DNA from 4 places in the Mycobacterium hiberniae genome. Region 4 is predicted to be linked to each of the others. Evidence: predicted binding sites of a transcription regulator. Region 4 holds the regulator's gene; each other region holds the start of a gene.
The links. The regulator LexA, encoded in region 4, represses DNA repair genes until DNA is damaged. The targets are predictions, from matches to a motif close to CGAACANNTGTTCG.

Region 1 (7,738 bases), 880 kb from region 4:
CGGAGAGCCGGCGGTGGCCGCGGGCAGCATCAGTCCCGAAGTGTTCGACTCGTCGGAGATGATCGCGTTCTCCGGCAGCAGCGCCCCGATCACCTGCACCCAGTTCTGCGGGGTGAGCTGTCCGCTCGGCAGGTCCGGGACGGCGGCCGGTGCGGGCCGCGACGGCACGCCGGCGGCCACCGCGTCGGCCAGTTGTTCCAGTGCGGCAACCACGTCGGTCTCGAGGCCGGCCAGGTTGTGCACGACGCAGCCTTCGGGAACCAGGTCGCTGGGCTTGCCGGGGTAGGCGAAGAACGACACCGGCGGCCGGGTGCCCGCCACCACCAGGTGCTTGATGCCGTCGAGTTGGTAGGCGGCCTGCTCGGCCAGGTAACCGAGCCGATCGATCGCCGGGACCCCGGCGCCACGGACGAGCCGGGTCGGGAACGTCTCGACCAGGGCGCGCGCGCCGGTGGCGGCGGCGATCCGGTCGGTGGCCTCCAGGGCGCGCACCGCGCCGGCGGCCGGGCCGCCGACGAGCAGGGCCGCCGGTTCGCCGCTGCCCAGTATGGCGGCGATATCGGCGACGGCCCGGGCGTCGGGGGCGGCGGCCGGGACGGGGTCGACCGGGCCGGCCGCCTGCGCGCCGTCTTCCCAGGAGATGTCGGCGGGCAGAATCAGATTGGCCACTACCGCCGGACTGGCCATGGACGCCGCGACGGCTTCGGCGGCATCCCGGCCCACGTCACGGCCGGCGCCGGTGCGGCGCACCCAGCCGTGGGTCCAGTCGGTCAGCGGCTCGATGTCGGATTCCAGCGGGGCGTCGTACTTCTTGTGGTAGGTCGCGTGATCCCCGATGACGTTGACCACGGGCACGTGCGCGCGGCGGGCGTTGTGCAGGTTGGCCAGGCCGTTGCCGAGCCCGGGCCCCAGGTGCAGCAAGGTGGCGGCCGGCTTGCCGGCCACCCGGGCGTAGCCGTCGGCGGCACCGGTCACCACGCCTTCGAACAGGCACAGCACCCCCCGCATCTGCGGCACGGAGTCCAGGGCGGCCACGAAGTGCATCTCGGACGTGCCGGGGTTGGCGAAGCAGACCTGAACTCCGCTGTCGACCAGGGTGGCGATCAGGGCCTGTGCTCCGTTGGTCATGTGGCTGCCTTTCTTGCCGGGCACCGGGGTATGGGTGTCGCGCGCGATCCGCTGCCTATAGAAGCACGCCCGGATTGAGAATCCCGGCGGGGTCGAAGGCGTCCTTGATTCGGCGCATCAGCGCGACCTTGACCGGATCCTCGAGTTCCAGGAAATGCTCGGTCTTGACCCGTCCCAGACCATGCTCCCCGGAGATGGCTCCGCCCAGTGCCATCGCCGCCGCGAAGATGTCGTGCAGCAGCCGGTGCCGGACGTCGTCGTCGGCGCAGAACACCGCCAGGTGCACGTTGCCGTCACCGGCATGCCCGCAGCCCACCACGCCGGCACCCACCGCCTGGGCCAATTCGTGTGCTTTGGTGAGGAATTGATCCATCGCCGCGCGAGGAACCACGGTATCGATGACATCGTGGGCACCGGCGGCCTTGGCTGTCCAGAACGCCTTCTCGCGGGCCTCGATCAGGGCATGCGCCGAATTACCCTCCAGCACATAGACATCAACGGCCCCGAGCGAGGCCAGCAGCTCGCCCAGCATGGCCACGTCACCGTCGAGGCGGTCGCGGTCGCGATCCTCCACCCCCACGACCAGGTACGCCTCCGCGGAGTCACGCACCGCGTCGGGGATGCCCAGGTTCAGCTTCTGCGAGTAGCTGATCGCCGCCAGCGTGAGCTTGTCGACGTACTCCAGAATCACCGGGTTCACACCGCTGCGCACCACCGCCGGCACCGCGCGCATCACCGCGGGCAGGTCGGCGAACGGCGCCAGCAACGTTGCGGAGTGCCCCAGCCGCGGGTAGAGCCGGACGGTGACCTCGGTGGCCAGGGCGCAGGTGCCCTCCGAGCCGATGATCAGCTGCGTCAGGTCATAACCGGTGGACAGCTTGCTGATTCGGCCACCGGTGCGGATCAGCTCACCGGTGGGCAGGGCGGCCTGCAGTCCGAGCACATTGTGCCGGGTCACCCCGTACTTGACCGCCCGCATGCCCCCGGCGTTGGTACCGACGTTGCCCCCGACACTGGCGGACAACTCCCCGGGGAAGACGGTGTACATCAGACCCGCATCGGCCGTCGCGGCGTCGAGATCGCTCAGCGTGACGCCGGGCTGTACCACCGCGACCTGATTCTCGGTGTCGACCTCCAGAATCGCGTTCATCCGCTCAAAGGAGATCAGCAGACCGTCGGGACACGGGCGCGCGGCCGCCGACAACCCGGTGCCGGACCCGCGTGCGGTCACCGCGACCTTGGCTTCGGTCGCCGCGGCCAGCAGGGCGGCGACGTGCTCCGCGGTCTCGGGGCGGGCCACATAGCGCGGCGTGACCGGCGCGCCGACCAGCGCCTCGTCATGGCCGTAGTCGGGACCGATCTGGTCGCCGGTCAGCAGCCCGGCCTCCCCCACGATCCTGCGGAAGCGTGCTGCTATGTCGTCCGGTGCGCCCTGGGTGGTGCCCATGCCGGCCCCTCACTTTCCGAATCCGGCGTCCCGTAGCGCCTGGGCCATCGACCCGCCTGCCGGTGCAGCGTCCCGGGACCCCGTCCCGTTGCCGGGACCCCGCCCACGATTCTGCTTGGCGTTGCCGCCGCGCGCAGCCGGTTTGGCCGCCCCACCCCGCGCGGGCTTGTCCCCGGCCTTGTCCCCCAGCCGCAGGGTCAGCCCGATGCGCTGCCGTTCGACATCGACGTCGACGACTTTGACCTTCACCACCTGCCCGGAACGGACCACCTCGTGCGGATCGGAGACGAAGCGGTCCGCCATGGCCGAGACGTGCACCAGGCCGTCCTGGTGCACACCGACGTCGACGAATGCTCCGAACGCGGCGACATTGGTCACCACGCCCTCCAGGATCATGCCCACCTTGAGGTCGGCCACCTTCTCGACGCCTGCGGCGAACGTCGCCGTGGAGAACGCCGGCCGCGGATCGCGTCCCGGCTTCTCCAGTTCGGCCAGGATGTCGGTGACGGTCGGCACCCCGAACCGGTCGTCGGCGAAATCGCCGGGCTGCAGCGACCGCAGGAGTCGCTCGTCGCCGATGATCTCGGCCAGCGAGACCCCGGAGCGGTCCAGGATGCGCCGCACCACCGGGTAGGCCTCGGGATGCACGCCGGAGGAGTCCAGCGGGTCATCACCGTCGCGGATGCGCAGGAACCCGGCGCACTGTTCGAAGGCCTTGGGTCCCAGGCGTGGCACGTCGAGTAGGGCGGCCCGGCTGCGGAACGGCCCGTTCTGGTCGCGGTGCCCCACGATGGCTTCGGCCAGCGATTCCGACACCCCCGACACCTTGGCCAACAGCGGTGCCGAGGCGGTGTTGAGGTCGACACCCACGGCGTTCACCGCATCTTCGACCACGGCGTGGAGGCTGCGCGCCAAGATGCCCGGCGTCACGTCGTGCTGGTACTGGCCGACACCGATGGACTTCGGCTCGATCTTGACCAGCTCGGCCAGCGGATCCTGCAGGCGCCGCGCGATCGACACCGCGCCGCGCAGCGTGACGTCCAGATCGGGAAGTTCGTGTGCGGCATACGCCGACGCCGAGTACACCGACGCCCCGGCCTCGCTGACCATCGCTTTGACCGGTGTGGGGGCGCCGGCGCTGGTGAGGTCGGCGATCAGTTCGGCGGCCAGGGCGTCGGTCTCGCGTGACGCGGTGCCGTTGCCGACGGCAATCAGGTCCACGCCGTGGCGGGCGACCAGCGCGGCCAGCACCGCCTTGGCCTGATCCCACTGCTTCTGCGGCTGGTGCGGGAAGATCGCGCAGGTGTCGACGACCTTGCCGGTGCCGTCGACGACGGCGACCTTCACCCCGGTGCGAAAGCCCGGGTCGAGTCCCAGCGTGGTGCGGTTGCCCGCCGGCGCCGCCAGCAGCAGGTCCTTGAGGTTCTTGGCGAACACCGCCACCGCGTCCTGCTCGGCACGTTGGCGCAGCCGCATCCGGGCATCGACCGCCGCGGAGAAAGCCAGCCGGGTGTCCCACGCCCACCGCACCGTGTCGGCCAGCCAGGGCGTGGCCGGCCCGGCTGCGCCCATGTCCACGCCGAGCGACCGGGCGATCATGGCGTGGTAGAACTCGTTGTCGCCGCCGTCGAAGGCCAGCGCCAGGGCGTCCTCCTTCTCGCCGCGCAACACCGCCAGCACCCGGTGCGACGGCATGGTCTCCAGCGCTTCACTGAACTCGAAGTAGTCCCGAAACTTCTGCGCCGAGGGACTTTTCGCAGCATCCTCCGAGCGCGGCATGGTTCGCAGCGAGCCCGCCGACCAGAACTTCTCCCGCACCGCGCCCACCAGCTCGGCGTCCTCGGCGGCCCGCTCGACCAGGATCGCGCGGGCGCCCTCCAGTGCTGCCGCGGCGTCGGCGACCTCCTCGCCGGTGTACTCCGAGGCAACCTGCTGGGGGTCCAGCGTGGGGTCGGCGAGCAGCCGGTCGGCAAGCGGCTCCAGGCCTGCCTCACGCGCGATCTGCGCCTTGGTGCGGCGCTTGGGCTTGTAGGGCAGGTAGATGTCTTCGACCCGAGCCTTGGTCTCGGCCGACAGCAGCGCGGCTTTGAGCTCGTCGGTGAGCTTGCCCTGCTCCTCGATCGAGGACAGCACGGCGGCGCGGCGGTCGTCGAGCTCCCGCAGGTAGCGCAGCCGTTCTTCGAGGGTGCGCAGCTGACCGTCGTCGAGGCTGCCGGTGGCCTCTTTTCGGTAGCGCGCGATGAACGGCACCGTGGCCCCCTCGTCGAGCAGCGCCACAGCGGCCGCGACCTGTCGTTCGGCCACCGCGAGTTCCTCGGCGAGACGGGCGTTTACCGGTTTCAGGGTTACGTTCGCTGTCACGCCGACGGACCCTACCGAACGCCGCGGACAGGTTCCGGGTGCGGCACGGCATGGTTATCGGGCGCGCGCAGGCTGGCTACGATGCCGCCCCACGCGGGCTGTTGAGCAGCTGCCTGAGCCCGCTCGACAGCTGTTATCCACAATTGCCGGTTCATCCACAGATCGCGCCAGGCGCAGCACACATGCGAACGTATGTTCGATACGTTGGAGGGGTGTCCAACACCGATCAGGTCCTGCCGCCCGCCGCGGCAGCCCGCGCGGCCATCCGGGCGGAGCTGGCCTTGATCGATGACGCCCAGTCGCGGCTGCGGGCAGCCGACACCGACATCGTGGGCAATGCGTTCCGCGTCGAGATCGCCGAGCACCTCGAAACCCAGCATCGGGTCAACCGCGGCCTGTCCTTCCGCGTGTTCGGCGAACTGGCCGACCCACCCGACGGCCCCGACGACCCCCGAATACCCGCCGACACCAAGCTCACCGACCTGCTGTGGTCGCGCCTGCGCATCACCCGCGCCGAGGTGCGGCGCCGGTTCCGGGTCGCCGCCCGCATCCGGCCGCATCGCAACCTGACCGGTCCCCCTGCCCCACCGGAGTTCCCCGTGCTCGCCGCCGCGGTCGAGGACGGCCGAATCGGCGACGACCACATCAAATCCGTCACCACCGCCCTCGACCAGCTGCCCGGGAACGTCGCACCGGCCGATCGGGCAGCCGCCGAGCGCACCCTGGTGCGCCACGCGACCGAACAGGACGCCGCCTTTGTGACCGCCCTCGGCCACGCCATCGCCGACGTCCTCAACCCCGACGGCAACTTCACCGATGCGGACCGGGCGCGGCGGCGCAACCTGGTGTTGGGCCGCCAGGGCCCCGACGGCATGAGCCGGCTGTCCGGCTGCGTCGACCCCGAGACCCGCGCCTACCTCGAGGCGGCAATGGCCGCGGTGCGGCCCGGCCACCGCCGACCCGACACCACCGAGCCGCCCGAGCGCCCCGACGCACCCACCGGTCCGGACCTGCGCTCCAACGGCCAACGAAACCACGACGCCCTCAAACTCGCCCTGCGCCACGGCATTGCATCCGGTGCCCTGGGCACCCACCGCGGTGTTCCGCTCACGGTCATCGCCACCACCACACTCGCCGACCTCGAGCAGGCCGGACGCGCGATCGCCGACCCGAGCCTCCCGATGCCCGGTCCTGCCCGCACCGGGGGCGGCGGCCGCCTGCCGATGCGCGATCTGATCCGCATGGCGGCCAATGCGATTCACTATCTGGCAGTCTTCGACGACCACTCGGAACGGCCGTTGTATCTGGGCCGCAGCAAGCGCATCGCCACGCTGGATCACCGGATCATCTGCCACGCCCGAGACCGCGGCTGCACCCGGCCCAACTGCTCCGAGCCCGGCTACCACTGCGAGGTGCACCACGCGAACGACTGGGCTCACGGCGGGCGTACCGACGCCGACCAGCTCTACTTCGCCTGCGGTCAGGACCACGGAGCTGCGACCCGCGGCGACCTTCAGACGCAGCTCACCGAGCGTGGCCGCCTGGCCTGGACCGACCGAACGGGCCAGCCGCGGATCAACCACCTGCACCACCCGATGGAGCTCCTGGACCGTGGTGATGATCCCGGGTAGCGCTGCGCGACAACACCTCCGTGGGGCGTTGCGGCGGCTATGCTTGGCCGCTGATCTCGCGGAGCCGTCCCTTGGCGATCTTGCCGCCAGAGGATCGCGGCAGCTCGTCGAGGACGACCAGGCGTTCGGGCAGCAGCTCCTTGGACACGCCCAGAGCCAGCAGGTGCTCGACGAGCTCGGCCAGTTCCAGCGTGCCGGTCACCCCGAGTGCCTCCTCGGCGAGTTCGACGTAGACGCAGACCTTTTCGCCGAACACCTCGTCTCGCATCGGCACCGCGGCGGCCACCGCGATCGCCGGATGCGTCAGCACCGCGTCTTCGACCTGGGCAGCGCTGATGTTCTTTCCGCCGCGCAGGATGAAATCGGAAAGCCGGCCGGTGACGCTCAGATAGCCGTCGGCGTCGATCTCGCAGACATCGCCCATACGCATCCACCCGTCGGCGGTGAACAGCTTGTCGTGATCGACCCCATCCAGATAGCCCAAACTGGTGGCAGGGCCGCGGCAGGCGGGCTGGCCCCGCCCTGTACCAGTCACGTCGGCGTTGCCGTCCTCGCCGCCGAAAAGCCGGACCGCCATCTCGGGCACGATGCGCCCACCGGTGCGCAACCGCCGCTCCAGCGGATCGTCGGGGGTGGTGGCGCTGAGCACCCCGGTCTCGTTGGACCCGTAGAACTGCAGGATGGTGGCTCCGGTGACCTCCTCGAACCGCGCGGCGGGCCGGTGGGGCAACGCCTCCCCGCCGGTGAACACCACCCGCAACGAGCTCAGGTCGAATTCAGCGCTGAGGCGATCGGCCATCATCATGGTCAATTGGGTGCTGACACAGCACAATACGGTGACCCGGTAGCGCTCGATGGCCGCGAACGCCGCGGCGACGCTGAAGCGGTCCAGCAGGATCGTCTGGGCGCCGAGCCGGATCGGGGTGGTGTGGCTGGTCCAGATGCCGAAGCCGAACGGAGTCGGAATGACGGGCAGGAAGACGTCGTCGGGGCGCAGTTGCCCGTTGGACACCGCCAGCTGGTGAAAGTAATGCCAGCGGTTCTGGGTGTGCACCACGCATTTGGGCAACCCGGTGGTGCCGGAGGTGGAATTGATCAGAAAGACGTCGTCGGGACCCAGTTGCGGGCCGGCGGCACTGCCGGCGACCGAGTTCAGCTCGTCGATGCTCAA
Region 2 (7,738 bases), 560 kb from region 4:
CGTCGAGGTGGTCGACAGCCACCTGGTCTCCGAAGGAGGAGACCACGGCGTCCACCAGAACGGACGCCTCGACTCCATCCGTCAGGGTGAAGTTGATCTCGCCCGAGGCCGCATAACGCTGGTAATCGGCCGTCAGCTCCGACAGCGGTCGTTGCTGTTCACCGAGTGCGGCCAGCACGTGCAGAGCGGCCAGCATGCCCGAGTCCGCTCCCCAGAAGTCCCGGAAGTAGTAGTGCGCCGAGTGCTCCCCGCCGAAGATGGCCCCGGTCTCGGCCATCAGCGCCTTGATGAAGGAGTGCCCGACCCGCGACCGCAGCGGCGCGCCGCCGCGCTCGGCCACCAGTTCCGGCACGGCACGCGAGGTGATCAGGTTGTGGATCACCGTGGCGCCGGGCTCGCGGGCCAGCTCGCGGGCGGCCACCAGACCGGTCACCGCTGACGGCGACACCGGCTCGCCACGCTCGTCGACCACGAAACACCGGTCGGCGTCGCCGTCGAACGCCAGGCCTATATCAGCGCCGCTTTCGCGCACGAACGCCTGCAGATCGGTGAGGTTGGCCGGGTCCAGCGGATTGGCCTCGTGGTTGGGAAAGTTGCCGTCGAGTTCGAAATACAGCGGCAGCAGCGTGATCGCCTCGACCGATCCGAATACCGCCGGCGCGGTGTGGCCGGCCATCCCGTTGCCGGCGTCGACGGCCACTTTGAGCGGACGCAGACCGGAGATGTCGACCAGGGAGTGCAGGAATGCCGCGTAGTCGGCCAGCACGTCGCGTTCGGTGACGGTGCCGCGCGGCACGGTGCCGTCACCGGCCGTGTCGACACCGGCGATCAGCTCGTCGCGGATCCGGCCCAGACCGGTGTCGGCACCCACCGGCTTGGCGCCCGCCCGGCACAGCTTGATGCCGTTGTAGGCAGCGGGGTTATGACTGGCGGTGAACATCGCCCCCGGACAGTCCAGCGCCCCCGAGGCGAAGTAGAGCTGGTCGGTGGAGGCCAGGCCGATCCGGACCACGTCCAGGCCGCGGGCCAGCACGCCCTCGGCGAAGGCCGCCGACAACAACGGCGAACTGTCCCGCATGTCGTGGCCTATCGCCACCTGCCGGGCGCCTTCCTCGGCCATCAGCCGGGCAAAAGAGGACCCGACCTCGGTGACGAGGGTTTCATCGATCTCCGAACCGACCAGGCCACGTACGTCGTACGCCTTGATCACACGGTGGACAGCCGCAGCGGGCCGAGACATGGACAGGGCTCCTGACGAAGTGGACTCTTGACACTCAAGCCTAGCCCGGAACCTTCGATCAGTCCGACGGGTCTGGCAACACGCGCAGGTGGCCGCGGCGACGGCCGTTGGTCTTGCCGGGCGGGCCCGGCGGTGCCAGCACGCCGCCCCCGGGCTCCGGGTTGGACGCTCCCCGTGTCGGGGAGTCGCCCGGATTGCTGTGGGGGTACCAGCCGCTGGCGGGGGCAGAGCGCCCGGACTCGCGCTCCCGCACCGCCTCGGCGAGCGCGATCAGGTCGTCCTCTTCGGGAGAGACCCAGGGGCCGGGGTGGCGGACCAGTTCCCAGCCGCGCGGCGCCGTGATCCGGCCTGCGTGGCTGAAGCACAGGTCCCAGGAATGTGGCTCGGCGGCAGTCGCCAGTGGGCCGACCACGGCGGTGGAGTCCGAGTAGACGAACGTCAGCGTCGCCACCGCATAGTGCGGACACCCTGGCCGGCAGCAACGGCGGGGAACGTTCACGCCCGTGAGGCTATCGTGGCCGCCCGCCGCCGCGGCGCCGGACACGCGCAAGGGCCCGGCAGCCTATGCACAACCGTTACCATCGTCTGCGTGATCGCCACGCGCCGCCGACGCCGCGGCCGCGAGCCCCGCGGGCCGCTGCTGCCGCCGACCGTGCCGGGCTGGCGCACCCGGGCGGAGCGGTTCGACATGGCGGTGCTGGAGGCCTACGAGCCGATCGAGCAGCGCTGGAAGCAACGGTTGAGCACACTGGATGTCGCAGTCGACGAGATCCCGCGGATAGCGCCCAAAGATCCCGACAGCGTGCAGTGGCCGCCCGAAGTCGTCGCCGACGGACCGGTGCCGCTGGCCCGTTTGATCCCCGCCGGGGTGGATGTTCGCGGAAACTCGACGCGCGCTCGAGTTCTGTTGTTCCGCAGGCCAATCGAGCAACGGGCAAACGACAGGACCGAACTCGGCGATTTACTGCACGAGATTCTGGTGGCGCTTGTCGCCACCTATTTGGATGTTGAACCCTCGGTCATCGACCCGACGATCGACGACTGACCCGCGCTTGCGCCGCTGGGGCTCAGATGATGCCGCGCTTGAGGCGCCGGCGCTCCCGCTCGGACAGCCCACCCCAGATGCCGAACCGCTCATCGTGCGCCAGGGCGTACTCCAGGCACTCGCTGCGAACCGCGCACCGCTGGCAGATCTTCTTGGCCTCCCGAGTCGAGCCGCCCTTCTCCGGGAAGAACGCCTCGGGGTCGGTCTGCGAGCACAGGGCACGGTCCTGCCACTGCTCGTTGGTGGCCGTTTCGGGGTCGAACGGGTCGAACTCGTCGTAGGCCTCAGGCTCGGGAACCAGACTCAGATGGGGCCGGCTGGGCATCGCGTCGAGCCCGGTCGGCAAAGCCATCTCGGCACTGGCGTGCGACGCCACCCCCATCACGCCCCAAAGGTGCTCATAGGACATGCTCCGCCTCCTCACCTGTAGCGCGATCCTGCTTATGTCGGCCGAATATCGAGATATTCACCATGTCATTCGAACATGTGATCGAATCTCGGTCTGCGACACCGAAATCGGCTGGCCAACCGGGAAAATGACACTAGTGTGATTAGACACGGGTTGATCAGCGGGGTCAAGCCGCTCGGCCAAATTCCTTACCATCTCGTGATCGATTTCCCACGTGTCCGAGACCGGCGAGTCCTTGTCATCTACCCCACACGGGGCCCTCGGCGTGTCTTACCGCGGGCCCGCCGAAGCCGTGCGATGGCAGTCCGCCGCGGCGGGCGCCTGCCCGCCAACGGTACTGTCGTGCGCTGTGAAGGTCACCGTTCTGGTCGGGGGGGTCGGCGGCGCCCGTTTCCTGCTCGGCGTCCAGAAACTGCTGGGTTTGGGCCAATTCGCCGGATCCTCAGCCGACAACGGGACCGTTGCGCACGAGTTGACCGCGGTCGTCAACGTCGGCGACGACGCCTGGATGCACGGGGTGCGCATCTGCCCCGACCTGGACACCTGCATGTACACCCTCGGCGGCGGCGTGGACCCCGACCGCGGCTGGGGGCACCGGGACGAAACCTGGCACGCCATGGAGGAGTTGGCGCGTTACGGAATGCAGCCCGACTGGTTCAGTCTCGGCGACCGGGACCTGGCCACCCATCTCGTCCGCACCCAGGCCCTGCGGGCCGGTTATCCGCTCACAGCTGTGACGTCGGCGCTGTGTGAGCGCTGGCAACCGGGCGCACACTTGCTGCCGGTCACCAATGACAGCTGCGAAACCCACGTCGTCGTCACCGATCCCGCCGACGGCGCCCAGCGGGCGATCCACTTCCAGGAGTGGTGGGTGCGCTACCGCGCCCAGGTTCCCACCCACGGGTTCGGCTTCGTGGGCGCAGAGAAGGCTGCCGCCACACCGGAAGCCGTCGAGGCCATCACCGGCGCCGACATCGTGCTGGTGGCCCCGTCCAATCCGGTGGTGAGCATCGGCGCCATCCTGGCCGTACCGGGCGTCCGCTCGGCGCTGCGCTCCACCGCGGCGCCGATCGTCGGCTACTCCCCGATCATCAGCGGAAAACCCTTACGCGGCATGGCCGATACCTGCTTGAGCGTGATCGGCCTGGAGTCCACCTCGCGGGCGGTCGGCGAACACTACGGCGCACGCAGCTCGACCGGGATTCTGGACTACTGGCTGGTGCACGAGGGCGAGTCCGACGACGCCGACATCCCCGGTATGACTGTTCGCGCCGCTCCCCTGTTGATGACCGACCCGGCGGCGACCGCCGAGATGGTGCGCACCGGAATGGACCTGGCGGGCGTGCGATGAGCGAGCACGGCAGCGCCGCCACAGTCGAGATTCTGCCGGTCACCGGTCTGGGCGAATTCCGGCCGGGTGACGATCTGGCTGCCGCCCTGGCCGCCGCCGCCCCGTGGCTGGCCGACGGCGACATCGTCGTCGTCACCAGCAAGGTGGTGTCCAAGTGCGAAGGCCGGATAGTCCCGGCACCGCACGACGCCGAAGCACGCGACGCGCTGCGCCGCCAGCTGGTCGAGGCCGAGGCGGTGCGAGTGCTGGCCCGCAAGGGCCGCACCTGGATCACCGAGAATCGCATCGGCCTGGTGCAGGCCGCCGCCGGCGTGGACGGCTCGAATGTGGGCTCCGACGAACTGGCGCTGCTGCCGGTGGATCCCGATGCCAGCGCCGCGGCGTTGCGAGCGGGACTGGCCGAGCGGCTCGGCGTCGCGGTGGCGGTGCTGATCACCGACACCATGGGCCGGGCCTGGCGCAACGGACAGATCGACGTCGCGATCGGGGCATCCGGTGTGACCGTGCTCAACGGCTACGCCGGTGCCGTCGACCGGCACGGCAACGAGCTGGTGGTCACCGAAGTCGCGGTCGCCGACGAACTCGCCGCCGCCGCCGACCTGGTCAAGGGCAAGCTCACCGATGTGCCGGTGGCCGTTGTGCGCGGGTTTTCCAGTCCCGACAACGGCTCCACCGCGGCGGCCCTGGTGCGTTCCGGTTCCGATGACCTGTTCTGGCTGGGCACCGCCGAGGCCATCGAAGTGGGACGAACCCAGGCGCAGTTGCTGCGCCGATCGGTGCGCACATTCACTACCGAATCCATTCCGGCGCAACTGATCACCGACGCCATCGCCGAGGCGCTGACGGCCCCCGCGCCACATCACACCCGCCCGGTGCGGTTCGTCTGGCTGCAGACACCCGGCTTGCGCACGCGCCTGCTGGACGCCATGGCGCAGCGCTGGCGAGCCGATCTGACGGCCGATGGAAAAGCTCCCGAAGCCGTCGAGGCGCGCGTGGCGCGCGGCCAAATCCTCTACCAGGCACCCGAAGTCATCATTCCGATGATGGTGCCCGACGGCGCCCACCACTATCCCGATGAACACCGCACCGCAGCTGAGCACACCATGTTCACGGTCGCCGTGGGCGCCGCCGTCCAAGGCCTGCTGGTGGCACTGGCGGTACGCGGCGTCGGCAGCTGCTGGATCGGTTCCACCATCTTCACCCCGGATCTGGTCCGCGCCCAACTGGATCTGCCGTCCACCTGGGAACCCCTGGGCGCCATAGCCATCGGATACCCGACCGAGCCGCTTGCGCCCCGCTCCCCGGCCGCCGTCGAGGACCTACTGGTGCGTCGATGACGCTGCACGAATCCGCCGTCGCGACCCTGAGCTCCTGGGCCGCACCCGATTCCGCGCAGGACGCTCTGCGGCATGCGGTGCTGGCGTTTCTGGCCGCCCGCCCCGATGCGTGCCGGCGCGAATGCGCTGCCGGCCACATCACCGCGTCCGCGCTGGTGGTAGACCACACCGGCGAGAACACCCTGCTGACGCTGCACCCGCGGGTGGGCCGTTGGCTGCAGCTGGGTGGGCACTGCGAGGAGTCCGACGACGACATCACCACGGCCGCCCTGCGCGAGGCCACCGAGGAATCCGGGATCGTCGGCCTGCGGCTGGATCCGCGGTTGGCGGCGGTGCACGTGCATCCCGTGACGTGCTCGCTGGGCGTACCGACCCGGCATCTGGATCTGCAGTTCGTGGCGCACGCGCCGGCAGACGCCCAGATCGGGATCAGCGACGAGTCACTGGCACTGCGCTGGTGGCCGGTGGCGGCGCTGCCACCGGATGCCGACGACGCCTTGGCATACCTGGTGCGGCGGGCCGTCGCGACCCATCGCGCCTGAGCCCGGCGGCTCACGGGGAGTCGGTCACCCGCGTCCAGGGCTGGCAGTTCTGCGACTCGAAGGCCTTGACCGTGGCCGGAATGCTCGCATACATCGGCCCGACAGACGTGTTCGCGGCGACCACATGGTCCTTGGCAGCATCGGGAGTGCTGTAGGTGAACCACGAACACATCGACTCCGGCGTCGGCACGTTGTTGATCCACACACCGAAGGCCGACCCGGAGCCGCCGGTGCGGTAGAGGCCGGGCTCGATATCGGTGCCGACCTGAAAGACCCCGTTACCCGGAATCGGGTCGAGCGGATCTGCGGCGGCCGGCGTCGCCATGGCGACTGCGGCGAGGCAGGTGATGAGGACCCTGGTGAACATGGCTATGACTATCCACCGTTGACACTGCGGGTACGAAGGAAAAGTCCGAGAAGGGTGCGCGGTGAGCGCAGAGTCAGCGGGAAAACCGGCTCAGACGTCGCTGGAGTAACGGATTCCGCAGTCCGGGATCGACACCCCGGGCCACACCCGCGCCCCGCGCAGCAGCTCGCAACGCGCCCCGATGTCGGCGCCGTCACCGATCACCCCGTCGCGGATCAGCGCCCTGGGCCCGATCCGGGCGCCGAACCCGATGATCGAGCGTTCGATCACGCTGCCCGCCTCGACCTTCACGCCGTCGAAGATCACCGCGCCGTCGAGCCGCGCACCCGGGCCGATCTCGGCGCCCCGGCCCACCGCGGTACCACCGATCAGCACCGCTCCCGGGGCCACCGATGCGCCGTCGTGCACCAGCGCCTCGCCGCGCCGGCCGCCCAGCGCCGGTGAGGACGCGATGCCGCGCACCAAATCGGCCGACCCGCGCACAAAGTCCTCGGGTGTGCCCATGTCGCGCCAGTAGCTGGTGTCGACGTAGCCGCAGACCTTCACGCCGTCGGACAGCAGCGCGGGAAACACCTCGCGCTCCACCGAGACGGGGCGCCCCTGCGGGATACGGTCGATGACCTCCCGCGACATCACGTAGCAACCGGCGTTGATCTGGTCGGTCGGCGGATCTTCGGTCTTCTCCAGGAATGCCGTGACCCGCCCGTCGCTGGTGGGTACGCAGCCGAAGGCGCGCGGATCGCCGACCCGCACCAGATGCAGGGTGGCGTCGGCCTCCTGCTCGCGGTGGTAGTCGTGCAAATCGGTCAGCTCCGCCCCCGACAGCACGTCGCCGTTGAACACCATTGCGGTGTCATGGCGAAGCTTGGACGCGACGTTGGCGATTCCACCGCCGGTGCCCAGCGGCTCCTCCTCGGTCACGTAGTCGATCTGCAGGCCCAGTGTGGCGCCGTCGCCGAACTCCTCGGAGAACACCTCCGGCTTGTAGGACGTGCTCAGGATCACATGCTCGATCCCGGCGGCGGCGATTCGCGACAGGAGATGAGTCAGAAACGGCACGCCCGCGGTGGGCAGCATCGGCTTGGGTGCCGAGAGGGTGAGCGGCCGAAGCCGGGTGCCCTTACCCCCGACCAGGACGACCGCGTCGACTTGGCTCAGTGTCACGGAAGTCCCTTCGTCATGGTGCGGCGGGCATTGCGCACCGCCAGGTGTGAGCGCACCGCCAGTGCGCCCCGCATGCTCCAGCGCAGCGGGGCCCGCCACCAGCCAGTGTGCCGGTCGGCCAGGTAGGTGTAGGTGCTGCGGTGGTGCGCGGCCAGATTGCGCGCGGGGTCCTTGCCGGTGGCGTGGCCCTTCTGGTGCAGCACCTCGGCGGACGGGACGTAGACGTTGAGCCAGCCGGCCTTGGCCAGCCGGTCGCCCAGGTCGACGTCCTCCATGTAGAGGA
Region 3 (7,738 bases), 720 kb from region 4:
GCCCGCCTCCGAATCGGTGATCACCACGGCGCGGCCCGGCCGCACCGCCAAACCGGCGGCCGCGGGCACCAGGTCGGCCCCGGATGCCACCGTGCCCACCCGCACGCGGGCCCGGTGCAGGCGCTCGGTCAGCGCCGCCGGATCCCAGCCCGGGCCCAGCTGCAACAGCACCGCGTCATGCCGACGCGGGTCGACCGTGACCGACATGCCCACCATGTCCACCACGGTGCCACAGCCTCGTCGGCATTAGCGTGGTAGGTGTCAGGTCCCTGAGCGCAAGGAGAGCGCCGATGTCGTCCACTTCCGGAATCCTGGTCGGTGTCGACGGGTCGCCGTCGTCGGCAACGGCCGTCGATTGGGCGGCGCGCGACGCCGCGCTGCACAACCTGCCCCTGACCCTGGTGCACGTGCTGGCCTCCCCGGTGGTGATGACGTTCCCCGAGACACCGATGCCGTCCGGCTACACCGAATGGCAGCGTGAGCAGGGCGAACGCCACCTGCGTGAGGCCGCCGAGATCGCCGCGGCGGCCGGGGCGACGCACGTCTCCGCGGAGATCGTGGTGGGTTCCACCGTCCCGATGCTGGTCGACATGAGCCGCGAGGCCGCCCGCCTGGTGGTCGGGTCCCGCGGGTACGGGCGGATGCGTCGCCTGCTGCTCGGCTCGGTCAGCTCGTCACTGGTGCGGCACGCAGACTGCGCGGTCGCGGTCATCCACGAAGACCATCAGCGCTCCGACACCGCTCCGGTGGTCGTCGGCATCGACGGCTCGCCGGTGTCGGAGGCCGCAACGGCGCTGGCGTTCGAAGAGGCATCGCTGCGCGGGGTGGAACTGATCGCGGTGTATGCCTGGCACGACACCGGGCTGATGGACTTTCCCGGCCTCGACACCGCCGTGCTGGCGTCGGAGAGCGAATTGGCTCTGGCTGAGCGGCTGGCCGGCTGGCGGGAGCGCTACCCCGACGTCACCGTGCGTCGCGTGGTGGTCGACGACCGGCCCGCCGACCAGCTGATCGACCAGTCGCGGGCGGCTCAGCTGGTGGTGGTGGGCAGCCACGGCCGTGGCGGCTTCACCGGCATGCTGCTGGGCTCGGTCAGCCAGGAGGTGGTGCAGTCGGCGCACGCCCCGGTCATTGTCGTGCGGCCGGCCTGAGCGACCGGTCAGCTCACCGAGACGGGTTTGGTCTCGGTTCGCAGCGCCGCGACCTGCTGCGCCGTCGGTGACGGCCGCAACGGCACCCGCTGCGGCCACCAGAACCAGCGGCCCAACAGCGCGGCGATCGATGGCGTCATGAACGACCGGATCACCAGGGTGTCGATGAGCAGACCGAGCCCGATGGTGGACCCCACCTGGCCGATCACCTTCAGGTCGGAGACGATCATCGACATCATCGTGAACGCGAACACCAGGCCCGCCGAGGTGACGACGGAGCCACTGCCGCCCATCGCGCGGATGATGCCCGTCTTCAGACCGCCGTGCAGCTCTTCCTTCATTCGGGAGACCAACAGCAGGTTGTAGTCCGAACCCACCGCCAGCAGGATGATCACCGACATCGCCAGCACCATCCAGTGCAGGTGCAGGCCGATGATGTGCTGCCAGATCAGCACCGAGAGCCCGAACGAGGTGCCCAGCGACAGCAACACCGTGCCCACGATCACCGCCGAGGCCACCACCGCGCGGGTGATCAGCAGCATGATGATGAAGATCAGGCACAGCGAGGCGATGCCGGCGATGATCAGGTCGTAGGACGACCCGTCCTTCATGTCCTTGAACATGGCTGCGGTGCCGCCGAGGTAGACCTTCGAGCCCTCCAGCGGGGTGCCCTTGAGGGCCTCGTGCACGGCGTGTTTGATCGGCGCGACGTGGGAGATGCCCTCCTCGGACATCGGGTCGCCCTCATGGGAGATGATGAAGCGCACCGAATGCCCGTCGGGGGACAGGAACATCTTCATGCCGCGCTTGAAGTCGGGATTGTCGAACGCCTCCGGGGGCAGATAGAACGAGTCGTCGTTCTTGGACTCGTCGAACGCCTTACCCATGGCGTTCTGGCCTTCCAACATCTTCTCCATCTGAAGCTGCAGACCCTCCATGGTGGACTGCATCTTCAGCTGGGTGGTGCGCATGTTCGACATCGTTTCGATCATCGGCGGCATGATCTCGAGCATTCGCGGCATCAGCCGGTCGAGGTTGTCGATGTCGGGCAGCACCTTTTCGAAATCCTCGGTCATCTGGTCGAGACCGTCCATCACGTCGAAGATCGACCGGATGGACCAGCAGATCGGGATGTCGAAGCAGTGCGGCTCCCAGTAGAAGTAGCTGCGCATCGGGCGCCACATGTCGTCGAAGTCGGCGATCGAGTCGCGCATCTTCTGGATGTCATCGAGCATGGTGTGCATCTTGAGGTCCATGCTGTGCGTGGTCGCCGACATTTCGCGGGTGACCTCGAGCATCTGCTTCATGCTGTCGATCGAGACCTGCATGTCGTCGCCCATCTTGAGCAGGTTCTTCATGCTGTCGAGCTGGTACTTCATGTTCAGCTGCTGAGTGGTGCCCTGCATGCTGATCGCGAACGGGATGGTGGTGTGTTCGATCGGGGTGCCCAGCGGTCGGGTGATGGTCTGCACCCGGCCGATGCCCGGCACCTCGAACACCCGCTTGGCGATCCGGTTGATCACCAGAAAGTCGGCCGGGTTGCGCAGGTCGTGGTCGGTCTCGATCATCAGCAGCTCCGGACTCATCCGGGCCTGGGAGAAGTGCCGGTCGGCGGCGGCGTAGCCGATGTTCGCCGGCACGTAGTCCGGCAGGTACTGGCGGTCGTTGTAGTTCGTCTGGTACCCCGGCAGTGTGAGCAGGCCGACCAGGCAGACCCCCGTGGTGGCGGCCAGCACCGGTCCCGGCCAGCGCACGATCAGTGCGCCGATCCGCCGCCAGGTGCGGATCCGCATGGCCCGCTTGGGTTCGAGCATGCCGAAGCGGCCGGCGACCGCGACCACCGCGGAGCCGAAGGTGAGCGCCGCGAGGACCACCACCATCATGCCGATCGCCAGGGGAACGCCCAGCGATTGGAAGTAAGGCAGTCGGGTGAAGTGCAGGCAGAAGGTCGCCCCGGCGATGGTCAGCCCCGAGCCCAGGATCACGTGCGCGGTGCCGTGATACATGGTGTGGAAGGCCGATTCCTTGTCCTCGCCGAGGGCTCGGGCCTCTTGATAGCGGCCGAGCAGGAAGATCGCATAGTCCGTGGAGGCGGCGATGGCCAGTGTCACCAGCAGGTTCACCGCGAACGTGGACAGGCCGATGATGTTGTAGTACGCCAACACGGCCACGATGCCGCGGGCAGCGCTCAGCGAGAAGATCACCATGCCCAGCACTAACAGCACGGTGCCGACCGAGCGGTAGATGCTCAGCAGCATCGTGATGATCACCACGAAGGTCAGCGCGGTGATGAGCTTGAGGCTCTTGTCGCCGGCGATGTGCTGATCGGCGTTGAGGGCGGCCCCGCCGGTGACGTAGGCGTGCACGCCTTCGGGTGCCGGGGTCTCGGCGATGATCTGCTGGACGGCCTCGACCGACTCGTTGGCCAGGGTCTCGCCCATGTTGCCGGCCAGATACACCTGAACGTAGGCGGCTTTGCCGTCCGGGCTCTGCGACCCCGCCGCGGTGAGCGGGTCACTCCAGAAGTCCTGGACGTGCTCGATATGGACGGGGTCGGCCTCCATCTTGGCGACCAACTGGTCGTAGTACTTGTGTGCGTCGTCGCCGAGCGGCTCATCGCCTTCGATGACCACCATGCCCGAGCTGTCCGACTTGAACTCGTCGAACACCTTGCCGATGCGCATCATCGCGATCATCGACGGAGCGTCTTTGGGGGCCATCGACACCGCGCGCATCTTCCCGACTTCGTCGAGCTGCGGCACGATGACGTTCACCAGCACGGTGATTGCCACCCAGATCAGGATGATGGGCACCGCCAGCCGGCGGATCCACGCCGGAATTCCGCCGCGCTTGGGCGGTTGGGCGGCGGGCAGCGCGTCGGTCGGGGTTTCGGAGCCGGTGTTGTCGCTCATGCGGATTTCACAATGCAGAAGGTCTGGGCACTGACGGGGCTGCTGGAAACGCGTTCTTCCTTGAGTTCCCCGTCGATGGTGACGCGGCAGCCGATGGTGGTGCCGTCACCTTGGGCGACGATGGTGGGACTCACCGCGGGGTTGGTGGTCGACAGGGTCAGTGACCACGGCAGGGCGGCGCCGTCGAGCCGCTGCGGCGTGGCGTCGAGGTCGAGGTAGTTGATGTCGGCGTAGGTCCCGTCCGGGCTGAAGATGTCGTAGACCACAACCTTGGGATGGAACGGCTTGGTGTCCTCGAACGGCACGGTTGCACTACCGCTGTCGTCGGCTCCGAAGAAGCCCCGGACTCGCTGCACAGTGAACCCCCCTACCGCGAGAACGGCGACGATGAGCAGGGGTAACCACGCGCGTCTGACGGCGCTGAACATGAATGCAGTGGCCCTTTCCCATCGTGCCGGAATCTGACACAGATTAGTGCATCAAAGTTCTTTTTCACACCCGGCGGGCCCGATTTCGCACGTATGTTCGATATCCTGAGCGGTGTGGGCTGGAGCAGTGGGCCGCCGAGCTGGGCGGAAATGGAGCGGGTGCTCGATGGTAAGCCTCGTCACACCGGTGATACGGGTGGTGTGTCAGCGCATCTCGGTACGTCAGACCCGCAGGTCGGGCGCCTCCGGCGGGCGGGGCCCACGGTGCCCTATGCCGAGTTGCACGCGCATTCGGCATACAGCTTTCTCGACGGCGCCAGCACCCCGCAGGAGCTGGTCACCGAGGCCGCCCGGCTGGGTCTGCGGGCGATCGCGTTGACCGACCACAACGGCCTGTACGGGGTGGTGCGGTTTGCCGAGGCGGCCGCCGAGCTGCAGGCCGCGGGCCTGGAAATAGGCACGGTGTTCGGTGCCGAGTTGTCGCTGGAGCCCACCTTTGGCGCCGCTTCTTCCAAGGCCCGTACCGACCACCCGGATCCACCCGGCCCGCACCTGCTGGTGCTGGCCCGCGGTCCGGAGGGTTACCGGCGGTTGTCGCGGCAGATCGCCGCCGCCCATCTGGCCGGCGAAAAGGGCAGGCCGCGTTTCGATCTGGACGCGCTGACCGAGGCGGCAGGCGGGCATTGGCAGATTCTGACCGGATGCCGTAAAGGGCACGTCCGTCATGCGCTGGCCACCGGCGGCCCGGATGCGGCCGCGGGTGCGCTGGCCGACCTGGTGGACAGGTTCGGCGCGGCGCGGGTCCGCGTGGAGCTGACCCGGCATGGGGAACCGTGCGACGACGAGCGCAACGCCGCGCTGGCCGGCCTGGCGCCCAGGTTCGGGGTGGGCCTGGTGGCCACCACCGGCGCGCATTTCGCCCGGCCGGAGCGGGGCCGGCTGGCGATGGCGCTGGGCGCGGTGCGGGCGCGCCAGTCGCTGGACGCCGCCGCCGGCCGGCTGGCTCCGCTGGGCGGCTCGCACCTGCGCTCCGGCGCGGAGATGGCCCGATTGTTCGCGGCGCATCCGGCGGCGGTGCCGGCGGCAGCCGAACTCGGCGAACAGTGCGCCTTTCCGCTGACGCTGATCGCCCCGCGGCTGCCGCCGTTTGCCGTACCGGGCCCGCACACCGAGGACAGCTGGCTGCGGCAGCTCACCCTGGACGGCGCCGCCGGGCGCTACGGCCCGCCCGGGCGCGCGCCGGCTGCTTATGCCCAGATCGAACGCGAGCTGGAAGTCATTGCCCAATTGGGATTTCCGGGATACTTCCTGGTGGTACACGACATCACCCAGTTCTGTCGGCGCAGCGGAATCCTGTGTCAGGGCAGGGGATCGGCGGCCAACTCCGCGGTCTGTTACGCCCTGGGCATCACCGCGGTCGATCCGGTGGCCAACGGGCTGCTGTTCGAGCGCTTTTTGTCCCCGGCCCGTGACGGTCCGCCCGACATCGACATCGACATCGAGTCCGACGAGCGCGAAAAGGTGATCCAGTACGTCTACGACAAATACGGGCGTGACCACGCCGCTCAGGTGGCCAACGTCATCACCTACCGGGGGCGCAGTGCCGTGCGGGACATGGCCCGCGCACTGGGTTATTCGCCGGGGCAGCAGGACGCCTGGAGTAAGCAGCTGAGCCGATGGGGCCGACCTGGCCGGGAGGACTCCGATCTTCAGGGCATCCCCGAACAGGTGATCGAGCTGGCCGACCAGGTCGCCGATCTGCCGCGGCACCTGGGCATCCACTCCGGAGGCATGGTGATCTGTGATCGCCCGATTGCCGACGTGTGCCCGGTGGAGTGGGCCCGGATGGCCGGGCGAAGCGTGCTGCAGTGGGATAAAGATGACTGCGCGGCAATCGGTTTGGTGAAGTTCGACCTACTTGGCCTGGGAATGCTGTCGGCATTGCACTATGCGATCGACCTGGTGGCACAGCATTGCGGCGTCGAGGTGGATCTGGCCGCGATCGATCTGTCCGAGCCGGCGGTGTATGAGATGCTGGCGCGCGCCGACACCGTCGGGGTGTTCCAGGTCGAGTCGCGCGCGCAGATGGCCACCCTGCCACGGCTGCGCCCCCGGGTGTTCTACGACCTGGTGGTGGAGGTGGCGCTGATTCGCCCCGGGCCGATCCAAGGCGGATCGGTGCATCCCTACATCCGTCGCCGCAACGGTATCGACCCGGTGACCTATGAGCATCCGTGTATGGCGAGAGCTCTGCACAAAACCCTGGGAATTCCACTGTTTCAGGAACAGCTGATGACGCTGGCGGTCGACTGCGCCGGGTTCACCGCGGGCGAGGCCGACCAGCTGCGCCGGGCCATGGGCTCCAAACGATCACCAGAGCGGATGCGCCGGTTGCGCGACCGGTTCTACGACGGCATGGCTCAGTGCCACAGCATCACCGGCGAGGTGGCCGACCGGATCTACGAGAAGCTGGAAGCCTTCGCCAACTACGGATTTCCGGAGAGTCACGCGATGAGCTTCGCATCGCTGGTGTTCTACTCAGCCTGGTTCAAGCTGCACTACCCGGCGGCGTTCTGCGCCGCGCTGCTGCGGGCCCAGCCGATGGGTTTCTATTCGCCGCAGTCGCTGGTCGCCGACGCCCGCCGGCACGGCGTGGTGGTGCACCGCCCGGATGTCAACGCCAGCCTGGCGCACGCCACCCTGGCCGAGGCCGGAACGCAGGTCCGGCTGGGGCTGGGCGCTGTGCGGGGCATCGGTACCGATCTCGCCGAGCGGTTGGTGGCCGACCGTGAGGTCCACGGGCCGTTCGCGTCGATGCTGGATCTCACTGCACGGGTGCAGCTTTCGGTGCCACAGGTCGAGGCGCTGGCGACCGCTGGGGCGTTTGCCGGGTTCGGGGTGTCACGCCGGGAGGCGCTGTGGGCGGCCGGGTCGGCGGCGGGGCAGCGTCCCGACCGGCTGCCCGGAGTGGGTGTCGCGACGCACACCCCGGCCCTGCCCGGCATGAGCGAGATCGAGCTGTCCGCCGCCGACGTATGGGCCACCGGGATCTCCTGTGACAGCTTCCCGACCCAGTTCCTGCGCGCCGATCTCGACGCACTCGGGGTGATTGCGGCCGGTGGCCTGAGTGCCGTCGCGGACGGTACCCGGGTGCTGGTGGCCGGAGCGGTGACCCACCGGCAACGGCCGGGGACCGCCCGCGGGGTCACGTTCATCAACCTCGAGGACGAGACCGGGATGGTCAATG
Region 4 (7,738 bases):
GCTCGGCTTCGGCGGCGCGCTCCCCGATCGCCAAGGCGCACAGGGTGTCCCGGACCAGCACATCGGACAGCGAACATCCGAGCCGGGCCAACTCCGCCTCGCCCGGCTCCTGTCCCCCCGCCAGCGCAGCGATGGCAGCCAGCACCTGCGCGACGTCGCGGCGGGCCCGGACGAGAGCCGCACCGCGCCCGGCGGCCCGCTCTGCCGCACAGTCGGCGATCGCCGCGGCCACCGCGGCACGGCGCACCGCGTCATCGGGGGTGACCACCGCTTGAAGGTCCGCACGGCGGGCATACAGTCGCCTGCCCTCCAGCACTGCGGCGACGGCCAGCGGCGACGCCTCCGGGTCGTCGACCGGACCGCCGGCACCGCAGCCGTCGGCGCAATGCCACCGGCCGCCCCGGGCCACCCGATCCACCACATGCGCTCCGAGCAGCGCGATGTCGCGGCGCGACAGCTCTTCGGTCAGCCGGGCGATCAGCTCCCGGTGCTGATCGCCGCAGGCCGGGCAGCCGGCTCCCTGCTCGTCGACGAGCACCGCGACGGCCTCCGCCGGCGCGGCGGCGGCGGCCACCTCCGCGAGCCGCCCCAGAGTGCCGATGAGCGCGTCGGTCAGATCGACCCGCAGCACCGAGCCCAGTTCACCACCTTCGAGCATGACCAGGACCAGGGAGTTCTCCGGCACGAAGCCGAGGATGGCCGGCAACGCCGCGATCAGCGCTTCGGGCCGGTTCAGCGTGAAGTCCGGTTGCTTTGTTGTCATGACTGCAACGGTGACGACAAGCTCCGTCACGCCGGGCGCGTCCATGCCACGCCGCACCCCGCGTTGGGGATGAACCGGCGGCTGTGGACAGCTGTTCGGGCGACGCCGCGCAACCGTGCGGCGTCGCGCCGCCGTGGGGCCGACTGCCAGCGCATTCTCCGGTGAGCGAACGCCGGACCCCCGCGGAATTCCGCCGCTGCACAGCGACGTTGATCACCACAGAGTGCACCGTTTTCCGGTGCGCCCCCCCGGTGGGGGAAAATGGCGAGTGCGATCCGCACAACGAGGAGGCAAAGACGATGGCCGACTACCCGGACAACGGTCCCAGCCGGGACCGGCACTACCAGGCCGAGCAGAGCGGTATGTACGAGCTGGAAGTTCCGGCACCGCAGCTGGTGTCGGCCAACGGCGAGGGACCGGTGCTGATTCACGCCCTGGAGGGCTTCTCCGACGCCGGCCACGCGATCCGATTGGCGGCCCGCCACCTCAAGGCCACGCTGGACAGCGAACTGGTGGCGTCGTTCGCCATCGATGACCTGCTCGACTACCGGTCGCGCCGGCCGCTGATGACGTTCAAATCCGACCACTTCACCCACTACAGCGAGCCCGAGCTGAACCTGCACGCGTTGCGTGACAGCGCGGGCACCCCGTTCCTGTTGCTGGCGGGCATGGAGCCCGACCTGAAATGGGAGCGTTTCATCACAGCCGTGCGACTGCTTGCCGAACAGCTCGGAGTGCGACGGACCATCGGCTTGGGCACCATCCCCATGGCCGTGCCGCACACCCGTCCGGTGACCCTGACCGCGCACTCCAACAACCGGGAGCTCATCAGCGAATTCACGCCGTGGATCACCGAGGTCCAGGTACCGGGCAGCGCATCCAACCTGCTGGAGTACCGGATGGCGCAGCACGGCCACGAGGTCGTGGGTTTCACCGTTCACGTGCCCCATTACGTCGCGCAGACCGACTACCCCGACGCAGCTGAGGCGCTGCTCAAGCAGGCGGCCCAGAGCGGCGCGCTGGAGTTGCCGCTGACCGAACTCCGCGAGGCCGGTGCCGAGATCCGGGCCAAGATCGACCAACAGGTGGAGGCGAGCGCCGAGGTCGCCCAGGTGGTGACGGCTCTGGAACGCCAGTACGACGCGTTTGTCACCGCCCAGCAGAACCGTTCGCTACTGTCGCGCGACGAGGACCTGCCGAGCGCCGACGAGCTGGGAGCCGAATTCGAGCGCTTCCTGGCCCAAGAGGCCAAGAAGAATCGCGACGGCGACGAGTGAGCCGAGCCGCGGGTTACGCGGCGCGGCGAAGGGTGGCGGTCAGATGGTTCTGCGCGGGCTGGCCGACGGCGCCCATCTCCAGCGTGTAGGACAACTCATCGCCGTCGAGCCGGTAAACGCGGCTCAGCGCGGTCACTTCCTTGGCGGTCGGCGCCAGCCCGATCGCGGTGGCCGACAGCCGTAGCTCCACGCCGGTGCCGGTGACCGCGTAGCTGCCGACCTCGATCTCGGTGATGCCACTCGGGTGCGCCAGCACCCATTCGATCCGGCCGGGCTGCGGCACGCGCAGATAGCCGGTCTCGGCATGCAGAGGCGCGCCGTCGACTGGCGAGCGGGTTTTCTGGCCGTAGACCAGGAATGGCTTACCACCGTGGGAGAACACCACCTCTTCGAGATAGTCGAACGAGGCGATCGTCGGATAGACCCCGAAGCCCTCGCCCGACCAGGTGCCCAACAGCGGTGCCAGCTCCACAAGGTTCGGATGCAACTGCGGTGCCATCCCGCCAGCGTAATGCTCCCAGGAGCCGGTACTGCTCAATCGGGACTGGGCATCTCGCGGTGCTCACGCAGGGACTGAATCTCCCGCTCGAAGTCGGCGGCGGAGGAAAACGACCGGTACACCGAGGCGAACCGCAGGTAGGCCACCTCGTCGAGCTCGCGCAGCGGGCCCAAGATCGCCAACCCCACCTCATGGCTGGGGATCTCCGGTGAGCCCGCAGCCCGAACAGCGTCCTCGACCTGCTGAGCCAGCAGGTTCAGCGCGTCGTCATCGACCTGGCGGCCCTGGCAGGCCCGCCGTACCCCGCTGATGACCTTCTCCCGGCTGAACGGCTCGGTGACGCCACTGCGCTTGACCACCGCGAGCACCGCGGTCTCCACCGTGGAGAACCGGCGACCGCATTCCGGACACGAACGACGGCGCCGGATCGCCTGGCCCTCATCGGTTTCGCGGGAGTCCACCACCCGGGAGTCTGGATGGCGACAAAACGGACAGTGCATCGCCGCTCCTTCGCCGTGCCGAGAACCAGGGCCCTCTGACAGGTGAGGCGCCCCGGGCTGTTGAGACCCTTGCGAGCGTACCTGCGCGGCCGGCCGTCGGGGTCCGGCAGTGGCTGCAAGCGGCCGCCGGATGAGCACGCGGGCCTCAGCCCAACGGCGCGATCAGCGTCTGGCCGGCGTCCAGGGCCACCGTCTCCAGGCCGTTGAGTTCGCGGATGCGCTCGATGACCTGCCCGGCCGGCGCGTCGGGTGCCACGCGCGCCGCCAGGTGCTGCAAACTCTCCCCGCTCTGGACTCGTACCACACCGAGCCGGTCCGGCACCGCGGAGGCACCGCCGGCGGCGGCCGCGCCGAACTGCGCGATCAGCCCGAGCCACACCGTGATGGCGGCGGCGATCAGCGCGAGCACCACCGTGGTAGCCGGGGTGATGGCCTTGGCCGCCTGCGGCCGATGCGGCGCGCGCGACATCAGCACCCCGGTGCCGTGCTGCCGCATCGGCGCGCCACCCGGGCGGGACCGGACCAGACGCGCCGGGCCGGTGTAGACCGGGTGGGCACGACCTGATGTCAGCGGAGCCCGATGCGTCCGCGCAGACTGGCGCCGGGTGGGCTCGGCGGTCGCGGAGATCGTGTCGATGAGCATCATGTGCGGTTCTCCCTCGCTCGGCGTCGGCGACCCTGTTCGCTCGACTGTTCGAATAGTAATCGCTTGTATGTTCGATTTCCGAACATGTGATCGAATCGTTGTCGAAAACATTAGCGAATACCTCCGACAACCTCGCCCAGAAGTTCGAACGCGCGCGCGACACACCTCGAACACATGTTTGATTAATCGCAGCTCGGCGACTAGATTCGCCCCCATGAGCGACAGCAGCAGAAGCGCCACGGGGCCGGACTCGGCGCTGACCCCCCGTCAGCGCACCATCCTGAGCGTCATCCGCGCCTCGGTGAACGAGCGGGGCTACCCGCCGAGCATCCGCGAGATCGGCGATGCCGTCGGGCTGACCTCCACCTCCTCGGTCGCTCACCAGCTGCGCACGCTCGAGCGCAAGGGCTATCTGCGCCGTGATCCCAACCGTCCCCGGGCAGTCGACGTCCGCGGCCTGGACGATGTGGCCGGTGCCGGCGAGGCCGCCCAGACCACCGAATTCGCCGGGTCGGACGCGCTGCCCGCACCCAGGTTCGTCCCGGTCCTGGGCCGGATCGCAGCCGGCGGGCCGATCCTGGCCGAGGAGGCCGTCGAGGACGTGTTCCCCCTCCCTCGCGAACTGGTGGGCGAAGGAGAGCTGTTCTTGCTCAAGGTCGTCGGCGAGTCGATGGTCGATGCCGCGATCTGCGACGGCGACTGGGTTGTGGTGCGCCAACAGAACGTCGCCGACAACGGTGACATCGTCGCGGCCATGATCGACGGGGAGGCCACCGTCAAGACCTTCAAGCGCACCGGCGGCCAGGTCTGGCTGATGCCGCACAACCCGATCTTCGACCCGATCCCGGGTAACGACGCGGTGGTGCTGGGCAAGGTCGTGACCGTCATCCGCAAGATCTGACCGTGTTCGCGCCCGTCCCGCCGTTCGACGCCGCGTCCGCACAACGCAAGGTGCAGGCCGCCGAAGACGCTTGGAACAGCAGGGATCCCGCACGCGTGGCGCTGGCGTACACCGAGGACTCGGTGTGGCGTAACCGCGACGAGTTCCTCACCGGCCGCGCGGAGATCGAGGCCTTCCTGCAACGCAAGTGGGCGGCCGAGCGCGACTACGCCCTGCGGAAAGACCTGTGGTGCTGGGAGGGCAACCGGATCGCGGTCCGCTACCAGTACGAATGCCGGGACGCCGACGACCAGTGGTGGCGCAGCTACGGCAACGAGCTGTGGGAGTTCGCCCCCGACGGCCGAATGAGCCGACGCGAGTCGAGCATCAACGACATTCGCATCGCCCACGATCAGCGCCGGATCTTCGGGCCCCGCCCGCCGGCAGAGGCGAATCTGCCGCTGCCGATGCGGTGATCAGCCGGCCCGCGTGAAGCCGTTGAGCCGCGCCGCCTCCTCGGTGGCGAACCAGATCTCGGCGAGGGTGTCGTCATACAGAGCGTTCTGCGGGGTGTAGTAAAGCCCCGAGCCGATGTTCGCCTTGATCGGGTAGCCGTTCGGCTGCTGATACGGGTCGTCGAGCGGCAGATGCATCACCGGATGCACCGTCTCCTCAATGCCGAACCCGCGCCCGGACGTGCCGCGGCCGAAGCTGCGCGGCTCCGCGCCGCCGCCGAACCTGTGCGAATCCGCCGGTGTGCCACCGTTGCCCACCGCGTGCCGACCGGAACCGAGGTCCTCGTCGGTCACCGTTCGGGTGGGCGCGGTGTCGGTGTCGTCATCGTCGTCGAGGTGGGCCTCGCTGTCGTTCTCGCCGTAGTGCAGCCACGGCGCATCGGCACTGGTGGACACGGGCAGTTCGGGCTCGGAGGGATACGGCGCCGACCCGTACCGGCTGGGCAGCCGGACGGTGCCCTCGAACTCCCGGTGCTCCTCACGGCGGTCTTCGCGGTGGTTTTGGTGCGCCCACTGCTCGTCATCGTCGTCGTGCTCATCGGCAGCCGGGGCGGGCACCGCGACCGGCGTGCCCGTACGCCCGTTGGCCGGCCGCCGCCGCTGCCACCACATCGCCGCCCCGGCGAGCGCGCCCAGAACCGCCAGCACCGCAACGGGGATCAGCACCCACAGCCAATTCCACCGTGTCTCCTTGGCGGTGACGCCCGTGGTGGCCTTACTGCCCTCCGGCAGGTTCATCCCGGGAATCTGCACGCCGGACAGCGATTGCGCCAGTTCGGCCGGATCGGCGCTGAAGGTACTCGTGGCCTGGTTCCAGGTGATCGTCCCGCCGCTGAACTTCTGCGACACCACATCGCCCTCGAGAGTCTGATCGCCCACCGGGACACCGAGCCGGCCGGTAGCTCCGTCGAGCTTGTCCCACGCCGCCTTCATCGCGCTGCGCACCACGAAGGCGCCCTTTTCGGGGCTGAAGAAGATCACCGGCTCGTCGTCGGCGGCGAACGCGTTGAACTTGCTGCCGGCGGCCGCGCCGTCGGCCGTGCTGGTGATCGGGAAACCGAGATCGCTGCCGGCCGGCCCGCCCAGTGACTCGTACTTGGCCAGCACGTCGCCTGCGACCGCGTTAGCGCCGGTGACGGGGCTGAAGTAGACCTTGCCGTGCACGAAGTCCTGGCCGGCGCCGCCGTTGTCGCCGATCGGGTACTGGCCGCCCTGCTTGGCGCCCAACGCGCCGGCCGGTCCGCCGGCGGTGCGCCACGCCTGGTCGATGGCCGCCGCCGGATCCGCCTGGGCCTGCACGTCGGCCAGCTGCGCCGCCAATTCCGGCGGCACCGTGGTGAAGGTCCGGGTCGCGCTGTCGAAGGAGAGCGCACCGGCGCTGAACTTCTGGGTGACCACGGCGCCGTCGTAGCGCTCGTCCTCGACCGGGACACCCAGAGCGCCGGTAGAGCTGCCCAGCTTGTCCCAACCGGCGTTGATAGGTCCGCGCACCACGTGCGCGCCATGCTCGGGCGTCCAGAAGATCACCGGGTTGTCGGCACCGGACAGGATGGCCACCCGACTGCCCGGGACGAGCCCGGGCACTTCGTCACTGCTGGGGAAACCCAGGCCGTTGTCCGCCGCCCCGCCCAGCGCCTCGTACTTGTCCAGAATCGCACCGTAGAGCGCCTTGGCGCCACTCTCCGGGGTGAAGAAGACCGTCCCACCGGCGAAGTCCTGGGCGAACCCGATTCCGGCGGGGTGCACCTCCCCCTTGGGCGGCCCCAGCGGCGAGCCGTCCCCGCCGGCCGCCTGCCATGCCGCCGTGATGGCGTCGTGGGCATCGCTATCGGGTGTTGCGGCAGCGGTGTGCACCGACAACAGCACGGTGACCGTCGCCACGAGGCCGAGCGCCGCGCGCACCGCCGTCTTGCCGAACCGATCTCTCGGACTAGTCACCAGCGCCCTCCCAGGCATCGTTATTGACGCAAATATTCCCGGCATAGACTTTCCCGCAATCCGTCCGAATTTCGAAGCCCAGTATCCGATATTGCGGAAACAGATACGGACCCGTTGCGGAAATGATGCCAAACTATCAGCCCTGACGCGAACAAGGGGCGCTACCAAAGCTGCTGGTAGCGCCCCCGAGAGCGTCCGCGCGACGCCTCAAATGTTCGGATTTGCCGCGGCTAGACGCCCAGGCTGCGACCGATGATCTCTTTCATGATCTCGGTGGTGCCGCCGTAAATGGTCTGAACGCGGGCATCCAGATAAGCCCGGGCGACCGGGTATTCGCGCATGTAGCCGTATCCGCCGTGCAGCTGCAGGCAGCGGTCGATCAGGTGTACCTGCTTCTCGGTGGAATACCACTTGGCCATGGCGGCCTGCTCGACGGTCAGCTTCTTGTCCAGGTGCAGCTTGACGAACTCGTCGACCATCATCCGTACCACGGTGGCCTCGGTGGCCAACTCGGCCAGCAGGAACCGGCTGTTCTGGAAACTGCCGATCGGCTTGCCGAACGCCTTGCGCTCCTTGGTGTATTGGATCGTCTGCTCCAGCACCGCCTGCATCGCCCCGGCGGCCATGATCGCGATCGAGATCCGCTCCTGCGGCAGGTTCTGCATCAGGTAGATGAAGCCCTTGCCCTCCTCGCCGAGCAGGTTCTCCACCGGAACGTGC

Region 1: the regulator LexA is predicted to act here: its motif matches at 5,122-5,135, upstream of G6N14_RS05340 (HNH endonuclease signature motif containing protein).
Region 2: the regulator LexA is predicted to act here: its motif matches at 2,765-2,778, upstream of cofD (2-phospho-L-lactate transferase).
Region 3: the regulator LexA is predicted to act here: its motif matches at 4,578-4,591, upstream of G6N14_RS12995 (error-prone DNA polymerase).

Annotation. Positions count from the first base shown of each region.
Region 1 is NZ_AP022609.1:1,145,058-1,152,795, reverse strand. Features, by position in the region: gene G6N14_RS05355 (acetolactate synthase large subunit) at 1-1,128, opposite strand, end outside; gene G6N14_RS05350 (FAD-binding oxidoreductase) at 1,184-2,575, opposite strand; gene G6N14_RS05345 (Tex family protein) at 2,585-4,936, opposite strand; gene G6N14_RS05340 (HNH endonuclease signature motif containing protein) at 5,149-6,567, shown strand; gene G6N14_RS05335 (class I adenylate-forming enzyme family protein) at 6,605-7,738, opposite strand, start outside.
Region 2 is NZ_AP022609.1:2,591,467-2,599,204, forward strand. Features, by position in the region: gene G6N14_RS12185 (phosphomannomutase/phosphoglucomutase) at 1-1,240, opposite strand, end outside; gene G6N14_RS12190 (DUF3499 domain-containing protein) at 1,299-1,739, opposite strand; gene G6N14_RS12195 (metallopeptidase family protein) at 1,830-2,285, shown strand; gene G6N14_RS12200 (WhiB family transcriptional regulator) at 2,308-2,694, opposite strand; gene cofD (2-phospho-L-lactate transferase) at 3,044-4,045, shown strand; gene G6N14_RS12210 (coenzyme F420-0:L-glutamate ligase) at 4,042-5,382, shown strand; gene G6N14_RS12215 (NUDIX hydrolase) at 5,379-5,924, shown strand; gene G6N14_RS12220 (Rv1352/Rv1906c domain-containing protein) at 5,935-6,291, opposite strand; gene manB (mannose-1-phosphate guanylyltransferase ManB) at 6,382-7,455, opposite strand; gene G6N14_RS12230 (glycosyltransferase family 2 protein) at 7,452-7,738, opposite strand, start outside.
Region 3 is NZ_AP022609.1:2,752,247-2,759,984, reverse strand. Features, by position in the region: gene otsB (trehalose-phosphatase) at 1-207, opposite strand, end outside; gene G6N14_RS13010 (universal stress protein) at 291-1,151, shown strand; gene G6N14_RS13005 (MMPL/RND family transporter) at 1,160-4,063, opposite strand; gene G6N14_RS13000 (MmpS family transport accessory protein) at 4,060-4,491, opposite strand; gene G6N14_RS12995 (error-prone DNA polymerase) at 4,606-7,738, shown strand, end outside.
Region 4 is NZ_AP022609.1:2,029,245-2,036,982, forward strand. Features, by position in the region: gene G6N14_RS09490 (DUF4192 domain-containing protein) at 1-763, opposite strand, end outside; gene G6N14_RS09495 (proteasome assembly chaperone family protein) at 1,063-2,040, shown strand; gene G6N14_RS09500 (peroxynitrite isomerase) at 2,054-2,539, opposite strand; gene nrdR (transcriptional regulator NrdR) at 2,575-3,039, opposite strand; gene G6N14_RS09510 (LysM peptidoglycan-binding domain-containing protein) at 3,185-3,685, opposite strand; gene lexA (transcriptional repressor LexA) at 3,900-4,586, shown strand; gene G6N14_RS09520 (nuclear transport factor 2 family protein) at 4,589-5,041, shown strand; gene G6N14_RS09525 (LGFP repeat-containing protein) at 5,042-7,018, opposite strand; gene G6N14_RS09530 (acyl-CoA dehydrogenase family protein) at 7,249-7,738, opposite strand, start outside.